Regions from separate parts of the uncultured Rossellomorea sp. genome, predicted to be linked through region 1. Evidence: predicted binding sites of a transcription regulator. Region 1 holds the regulator's gene; each other region holds the start of a gene.
The links. Region 1 encodes LexA, which represses DNA repair genes until DNA is damaged. Its sites were predicted from a motif close to CGAACATATGTTCG; they were not measured.

Region 1 (2,209 bases):
TTCCTCTTTAAATTAGACGTAAACGGTGAGCCGACATTAGAATTAAACGATAACGGTGGTTATTTCGATTTAGCTCCTACAGATTTAGGGGAGAACTGCCGTCGTGATATCGCATTAGAACTAGAAGAAATGGGCTTTGAAATCGAAGCATCTCACCACGAAGTTGCTCCTGGTCAACATGAGATCGACTTTAAATATGCAAGTGCATTAAGAGCATGTGATGATATCCAAACATTTAAACTAGTAGTTAAAACGATTGCACGTAAGCATGGTTTGCACGCTACATTCATGCCAAAACCACTATTTGGTGTAAATGGATCAGGAATGCACTGTAACATGTCCCTATTCAAAAATGGGGAAAACTCTTTCTTTGATGAAAAGGGAGATTTGCAATTAAGCGATACAGCTCGTCAATTCCTTGCAGGTATCATTAAACATGCCACTGACTTTACAGCGATCACGAACCCGACTGTAAACTCATACAAACGTTTAGTACCTGGATATGAAGCTCCTTGTTATGTTGCATGGTCTGCTCGTAACCGCAGCCCATTAATCCGTATCCCTGCTTCTCGTGGATTAAGCACACGTGTAGAAGTTCGTAGTGTTGACCCGGCGGCTAACCCATACCTGGCGATGGCTGTATTACTGGCAGCTGGATTAGATGGAATCAAAAATAATCTTCCAGCTCCTAAGCCAATCGACCGCAACATTTATGTCATGGACAAAAAAGAGCGTGAAGAAGCAGGAATCGTAGATCTTCCAGCAACATTACACGCTGCATTAGAAAACCTTAAAACAAATGAAGTAATCGTTAAATCCCTTGGAGAACACATCTTCGAACACTTCGTTGAAGCGAAAGAAATCGAATGGGATATGTTCCGTACACAAGTACACCCATGGGAGCGCGAGCAATACATTCAAATGTATTAATCCTTAAACAGTGGGTCGTAGCAAAAACGCTACGACCCACTGCTTTTTTATTCTTTAATAGTCTTCCAAATTACATAAAAAATTAAGCCGCTATTAAACATAGCGGCTTAAACCTATTAATGTACTTGACGATAAACTCCGACAACTTTTCCTAAAATGGATACATTTCGTAAAATGATCGGATCCATTGTTGAATTCTCTGGTTGTAATCGAACATAATCCTTTTCTTTAAAGAAACGTTTTACAGTCGCTTCATCTTCCTCGGTCATCGCTACGACGATATCTCCATTGTTCGCTGTTTGCTGCTGACGCACGATAACGAAATCCCCATCCAAGATCCCGGCTTCTATCATACTATCACCCATGATTTCCAGCATGAAGACCTGTTCATCAGAAGGTGCCATACGCTCAGGCAGTGGAAAGAATTCTTCTACATTCTCGACAGCAGTGATGGGTTGACCTGCTGTAACCTTACCGATTAAAGGAACGTTCACAACTCGCTGGCGTGGAATCGTATCCTCTTCAAGATTTAAAATTTCGATGGCTCTTGGTTTGGTGGGATCCCGGCGAATGAGGCCTTTACTCTCTAACCTGGCCAGATGTCCGTGTACGGTGGAACTAGAAGCAAGACCAACGGCTTCCCCGATTTCCCGGACGGAAGGTGGATATCCTTTTTCTCTTACTGCAATTTTAATATATTCTAGTATGTCTTGCTGTCTTTTAGACAATTTTGTCATGTTCACGCACCTCTATTATAGATCTTATGTTCCCATTATAGCATGTCTTTCCAGCTGATACAAACATAAGTTCGAATTTCTGTTGACACCAAACGAATGTTCGTATTACAATAAAAATAACAAAACAGAACAAACATTCGTATGGAGGTATTTTTTATGTTATCACACATTTGGAATCGTTTCTCTTACATTATTATATTATTTGTTTTAGCGCTTTTTTCTGCAGCCTATTTACTATTTGTCATGGCAGATCAACCGTCTTATCAAAGTATCACCGTTCAGGATGGAGACACGCTCTGGACTATTGCCAAACAATATAATGAAGAATACTCTATGACAGTGGAAGAATTTATCGCTTGGGTAGGAGAGGAAAATAATCTCACATCATTCTCGATCAAGCCCGGTGAATCACTTGTGTTACCTATAGAAAATCCGACATTATCCACCCATTCAGATTATGAATTGGTAATGAACGAAGAATAGAGGGATAGAAGATGAAGGCAGTAATTTACTGCAGAGTAAGTACAAAGAAAGACACACAG
Region 2 (2,209 bases), on a different contig from region 1:
ATCATCTACAATATTTGAAAGAGCGATGTTGATTTTCCGTACAGTTTTCCCGTTGTAATTCTCTTCGAATAACTCCAGGCATACACGATATAAATCCATGGTGATATTGGTCGGCTCCTCGATGGTCCGCGACCGGTGAAACCCTCCACCAAATTCTTCGTGACTGTAACCGACGCCAAAGCTTATTGTTCTCCCCGACTTGCGATGGGTGCGGGCGCGTCTGGCGACTTCTTCACACATTTCTAAAATGACACGTTTGATTTCCTCTTTCTCCTTATAATCGCGAAGCAGGATCTGCCCCTTGCCAAAGCTGATTTGACCATCCATGATCGGAGCTCCTATTTCAGATAAATCAACTCCCCATGCGTGGTAATAGAGTTGATTTCCCATAACGCCGAACTTGGCCTCCAGCTTCTCCAGGTCATACTGCGCCAATTGGCCAATAGAGAAAATCCCCATGCGATTGAGCGTCTTTTCGAGGCGCCCGCCAATCCCCCACATTTCACGTAAAGGCGATAGCGGCCACAGCTTTTCCGGAACGTCTTCATAGGTCCATTCGGCAATACCCTCTTTTTTTGCTTCAAGATCCAGGCACAACTTAGACAACAGCATATTGGGACCGATTCCTATGGCGCACGGCAGCTGAAACTCCCTTTCCATATCATCTCTGATTTTACGTGCAACAGTCGTGGCATCTCCCCAGAGATTCGTCGCTCCATCAATCTTGATAAAGCTTTCGTCCACGCTATACGTATGAATGGCATCTTTCGGTACGTAGCGGTGGAATAACCGGGTCAATTCAGTCGATATCCTGACATACGTCGCCATTTTCGGCTCTACAAGCCGGATGCGCGGATCCTTTGGGATTTCAAACATCCGCGAGCCCGTTTTGATCCCAAAGTCCTTCTTCAACCTGGGTGATGCCGCTAACACAATACTTCCTTGGCGGTCCCTATCCCCTACTACAGCCAAATGGCATTCAAGGGGATCAAGACCCAGCATGACAGCCGAACAGCTAGCATAAAAGCTCTTCATATCGATGCACAGAATCTTGTGGTGTGGCAGCACACTGTAATCGACAGTCATATCCTCGTCCTCCATTTTACCTAAAATAGAACAAACGTTCTCATATAGTATATCTATGATTCTAACCGAATATACGTTCCCTTTCAACTTAAATAAATGGAAATGGAGAGAATAACAAGAAAAGCGGAGGCGGCTTGAGCAGGACCGACAAGCATAAGGCGAACATACCGGAAAGGCGCTCTTTGCCTTTTTGGTATGTTTGACTTATGACCTCGAGCCTCTAAGCCCTGCAGCTGGATCAAGAAAAGCGGAAGGGCTTTGCCTAGAGGCGACAAGCATAAGGCGAACATACCGGAAAGGCGCTTTTTGCCTTTTTGGTATGTTTGACTTATGACCTCGAGCCTCTAAGCCCTGCAGCTGGATCAAGAAAAGCGGAAGGGGCTCGCCCTGGGGCGACAAGCAATCAGGGTCACACCAAAGTCAAATTCTGTCGATATTTTTGTTATGAAATTCATAGTCGCATTTTCCTATAATTGCTAAAATTCAAATGAACACAAATTGTCAGGGCGAGGAGGAGTAACATGGCGAAAGTGATTGTGATGTATGAAAAGCCAAAGGATCAGGAAGGGTTCGAGGAATATTACTTCAACACCCATATGCCGATAGCTGGAAAGGTTCCTCATGTAAAAAATGCGAATGTACAGCGGGTGTTATCCAATCAAAATACGGATTTGTCACTCTACTTAATAACGGAGATCGAATTTGAAAACAAAGCAGATATGAAAGAAGCGTTTAATTCTGAAGAATGGAAAGCGGTTGGAGACGATGTTCCGAACTTCATGAAATACTTAGAGAAACCACCGATTATCACCATAGTCAATTAAGAATACTTACTCTGCCAAAAATAAGAAAAGCCAAAATCAACGTGTGATTTTGGCCATTTTCCCATCAACCTCTCCCGGCTTGGAATCCTGGATATTTCGTCATGCCCCCATCGGCGATGAGTGTCGTTCCGGTGACGTAGCTTGCCTGATCCGAGGCTAGAAAAGCTGCGCAGGAAGCCACCTGTTCGGGTTCCCCGATATAGCCCATTGGAATGAGTTTCTCCACTCCTTTTTTCTTTTCAGGATCAGAAAATTTCTCGGCATTGATGGGAGTGTCAATGGCCCCGGGAGCAATATTG
Region 3 (2,209 bases), on a different contig from region 1:
AACTTCAGCTTTTGCCACTCCATGAGAGGTGATCGATGGTGCCATCGGGGTAATGGTGGAACTCAACAGAAATCCCGTTAAACTAAGGGAACCGGCGACTTGTAGCCATTTAGATTTTTTCATACATTCCTCCTGAACACTATGTATTTTTTGTAGAACTTATAAAAAAGCTTATTGGAAATAAGACAGAATAGTCAATCAATTATTAGGGATATGCCTAGATGAATATTTGTGTCGGGATAAGCCTTATGATGTGGTAGAAAGCATTTCAGTTAGAGGTTTCTTAATTGTGGATAAATAAAGAATAGTGTGAATAAATGAAGTGTTGGACGGGTTATTCACAGATTGAATACGCATTCATCAACATTGTTCACAAGAATTTTGACGAATTGTGAATAAGTTTAGGGATTTTCCACAAGGAATATCGACTTATACACATAGTTGTACACAGGGTGTGTATAGAAATGCTCGGATTGTGTCGAAAATTTCTTTGTCACCTCCCGTAAAATGTCGAAATCTCAATTCAAGCCTCTAATTTGCTACTTCACCGAATGTTATCCACAACCAAGAGGACGTTTCATGAGGTCCGACCCTTAAATATCAAGAAAAACGAACTTTTGTTCGCTTATTATTGGTTAATAATGTAGGAAATGTGGTAGAATGTGTATAGATGAATGGACAGTGTTTAAGATGGGTATAAGTAGGTAAATACAAGGTAGCAGTCCTTTATTATAGGAGGTTTCACGGTGAAAGATCAATTCGAGCTCAAGTCTAAATATAAACCAGAGGGAGATCAGCCCCTGGCAATTGAAAAATTGGTTAAAGGTATAAATGAAGGGAAACGTCATCAAACCTTACTTGGGGCAACAGGGACCGGAAAGACATTCACTGTTTCCAATGTAATCAAGCAGGTTGAAAAGCCGACCCTCATCATTGCTCATAATAAAACGTTGGCAGGACAGCTCTACAGCGAATTCAAAGAGTTTTTTCCTGATAACGCCGTTGAATATTTTGTCAGTTACTACGACTATTATCAGCCGGAGGCATACGTTCCTCAAACGGATACGTTTATCGAGAAGGATGCCAGCATCAATGATGAAATCGATAAACTCAGGCACTCTGCTACATCTTCTTTGTTTGAGCGAAAAGATGTCATCATCATTGCCAGCGTGTCCTGTATTTACGGTTTAGGTAACCCGGAAGAATATCGGGAGCTCGTCCTTTCCCTCAGAACCGGGATGGAAATCGAACGAAATCAATTGCTGCGTAAGCTTGTGGATATACAATATGAACGAAATGATATCGACTTCCAGCGTGGAACCTTCCGTGTGCGAGGCGATGTAGTGGAAATTTTCCCGGCTTCCCGGGATGAACACTGTATGCGTGTAGAGTTTTTCGGAGATGAAATCGACCGGATTCGTGAAGTGGATGCCCTGACCGGCGAAATCATGGGCGATCGAGATCATATCGCGATTTTTCCTGCTTCCCACTTCGTAACCCGTGAAGAAAAATTACAGGTAGCCATCAAGAATATTGAAAAAGAGCTTGAAGAGCAGCTAGCCATCATGAAAGAAGAAAATAAACTGCTAGAGGCCCAGCGTTTAGAGCAGCGTACCCGTTACGATCTGGAGATGATGCGGGAGATGGGCTTTTGCTCGGGGATTGAAAACTACTCCCGTCACTTGACACTAAGGCCGGCCGGGTCGACTCCGTATACTCTTCTGGATTATTTTCCAGACGACTTCTTAATTGTGGTCGATGAGTCCCATGTGACGTTACCTCAAATCAGGGGGATGTTCAACGGGGATCAGGCCCGTAAAAAGGTGCTTGTGGATCACGGATTCCGCCTGCCTTCAGCCATGGACAATCGTCCCCTGCGCTTCGAGGAGTTTGAAAAGAAAACCCAGCAGCTTCTCTATGTTTCGGCAACTCCGGGACCATATGAGTTGGAGCACAGTCCTGAAATGGTCGAGCAGATCATCCGCCCAACCGGACTGCTGGATCCACTCATCGAGGTGCGGCCAATCGAAGGGCAAATTGATGATTTGTTAGGTGAGATCAATGAACGGATTGAGAAAAACGAGCGTGTCCTGGTGACCACCTTAACGAAAAAAATGTCCGAGGATCTCTCTGCCTATCTGAAGGAGATCGGGATAAAAGTCCAATACTTGCACTCAGAGATCAAGACGTTAGAGCGTATTGAAATTAT
Region 4 (2,209 bases), on a different contig from region 1:
CCGCACCAATCATCCGTCAGGAAGTTCTGGAAGAGCACCCTGAAGTCGAGGAAGTCCTGAATGAATTAGCAGGACAAATCTCTGAAGAAGAGATGAGTGAGATGAATGCCAAAGTGGATATGGATAAAAAAGATCCAAAAGAAGTCGCACGGGAATTTCTTATTTCCAAAGGATTAATTGAAGAGTAAGATGTTTAAGCGTGTCAGGTAGGATTAAGGAGCTTCCTTTTGTCCATCTGACACTTTGTTCTCTTTAGAATAATTTTATAAAATTTTGAAAAGTTAAAGGGAAATATGGTATAAAAGAAGAATAGGACTTAAGGAACAGTCAAAGAATGAATGGATAAGGATCGATGAAGGAGTTGTGATCACCCATGGAAAACCCATCCCGAGAAGAAATCGGAAACATTCTTAAACAATCAAAACGCATTGCGGTGATTGGATTAAGTGATAATCCAGCACGAACATCTTATATGGTATCCAAAGCCATGCAGGATCAAGGCTATGAGATTATTCCTGTAAACCCAACCATTGAGTCGGCATTAGGCGTTAAAGCAGTACCCACCCTGAAAGAGGTGGAAGGGCCGATTGATATTGTCAATGTATTTCGCCGCTCAGAATTTTTGCCTGAGATCGCGAAAGAGTTTGATGAAATCGATTCTAACGTTTTTTGGGCGCAACTTGGTGTAATGAACGAAGAGGCTTATCGCTTTTTGAAAGAACGTGGGTATACAGTCATTATGGATCGCTGTATTAAGGTTGAACATGCTTTAACCAAATAATTCTCACTCGTAACAAGCGGCTCTTACCGCTTGTTTTTTTTCGGATGGATGGTTCTCAATTACCACTGAAAAAAACAGGGCAACACAAAAGAAATACAGGCGCAATTTAGACCTGTCACAGTAATTACATTTGCGAAAATCAAATAAAACGCTACAATATAGCATAGTGGTTTACCTCAGAAATGATTAAAACAGGTAAACGAACAAACGTTCTTGTGTTATAGTTAATATATACATAACCAATAATACCGTACAAGTAATTGTTTTCGGTTAGAGAAGTTTTGAAAGGGGAATGTTCGTGGCCAACCAGAATAAGACCATGGATTACAATGATGATGCCATTCAAGTATTAGAAGGTTTAGAAGCCGTCCGGAAGAGACCTGGAATGTATATAGGCTCTACAGATTCAAGAGGTTTGCATCATTTAGTATACGAAATTGTCGATAACTCGGTGGATGAAGCATTAGCTGGCTTCGGAAGTGAGATTATTGTTACGATACATAAGGATAATAGCATCTCAGTGCAAGATAAAGGCCGGGGGATGCCAACTGGTATGCATAAACTAGGAAAGCCGACTCCCGAAGTTATTTTGACTGTGCTACATGCCGGTGGGAAATTCGGACAAGGTGGTTACAAGACCAGTGGTGGATTGCATGGTGTAGGTGCCTCAGTCGTAAATGCCCTATCCGAATGGCTTATTGTGACGATTGAAAGAGATGGAACGAAGTATGAGCAACGTTTTACAAAAGGTGGAAAACCGGAAACCACTCTTGAGAAGATTGGAAAAACGAAAAAATCAGGAACATGTATCCATTTCAAACCTGATCCGGAGATTTTCAGTAATACCACGTATAATTACGAAACGCTATGTGAGCGTCTAAGGGAATCTGCCTTCCTGCTAAAAGGATTAAAAATTGAAATCATTGACGAGCGTCATGATCAGAAGGAAGTCTTTCACTTCGAAAGTGGCATACAGGCCTTTGTTCAATACCTTAACGAAGAAAAAGATGTGCTTCATAACGTTGCTTTCTTTGAAGGGGAACACCATACCATTGAAGTGGAATTCTCTTTTCAGTTTAACGACGGTTTCTCGGAAAACATTCTGTCTTTCGTAAACAATGTTCGTACAAAAGACGGAGGTACCCACGAAGCCGGAGCAAAGACAGCGATGACCCGTGTCTTTAATGAGTACGCTCGTAAAGTTGGGATTCTAAAAGATCGGGACAAAAATCTTGAAGGGACCGACATTCGTGAAGGGCTGGCGAGCATTGTTTCTGTACGTATACCGGAGCATCTCCTTCAGTTTGAGGGGCAGACGAAAGGAAAGCTTGGCACAAGTGAAGCACGTTCAGCTGTGGATGCAGTTGTTTCCGAGCATCTTCTCTATTTCTTAGAAGAAAATCCTGATACAAGTTCCCTTCTTATTAA

Region 2: Q1B03_RS03335 (DNA polymerase thumb domain-containing protein) is a predicted target of LexA. The motif match lies at 1,153-1,166, and genes of this name have one in related genera.
Region 3: uvrB (excinuclease ABC subunit UvrB) is a predicted target of LexA. The motif match lies at 611-624, and genes of this name have one in related genera.
Region 4: parE (DNA topoisomerase IV subunit B) is a predicted target of LexA. The motif match lies at 982-995, and genes of this name have one in related genera.

What each region holds. Positions count from the first base shown of each region.
Region 1 is NZ_CANKZT010000002.1:720,829-723,037, forward strand. It holds gene glnA (type I glutamate--ammonia ligase) at 1-930, shown strand, start outside; gene lexA (transcriptional repressor LexA) at 1,047-1,667, opposite strand; gene Q1B03_RS10505 (LysM peptidoglycan-binding domain-containing protein) at 1,824-2,150, shown strand; gene Q1B03_RS10510 (recombinase family protein) at 2,162-2,209, shown strand, end outside.
Region 2 is NZ_CANKZT010000001.1:607,170-609,378, forward strand. It holds gene Q1B03_RS03335 (DNA polymerase thumb domain-containing protein) at 1-1,086, opposite strand, end outside; gene Q1B03_RS03340 (EthD family reductase) at 1,608-1,910, shown strand; gene Q1B03_RS03345 (glucose-1-dehydrogenase) at 1,975-2,209, opposite strand, start outside.
Region 3 is NZ_CANKZT010000004.1:199,215-201,423, forward strand. It holds gene Q1B03_RS15485 (N-acetylmuramoyl-L-alanine amidase) at 1-123, opposite strand, end outside; gene uvrB (excinuclease ABC subunit UvrB) at 747-2,209, shown strand, end outside.
Region 4 is NZ_CANKZT010000001.1:154,715-156,923, forward strand. It holds gene Q1B03_RS00845 (glycine betaine ABC transporter substrate-binding protein) at 1-188, shown strand, start outside; gene Q1B03_RS00850 (CoA-binding protein) at 374-781, shown strand; gene parE (DNA topoisomerase IV subunit B) at 1,080-2,209, shown strand, end outside.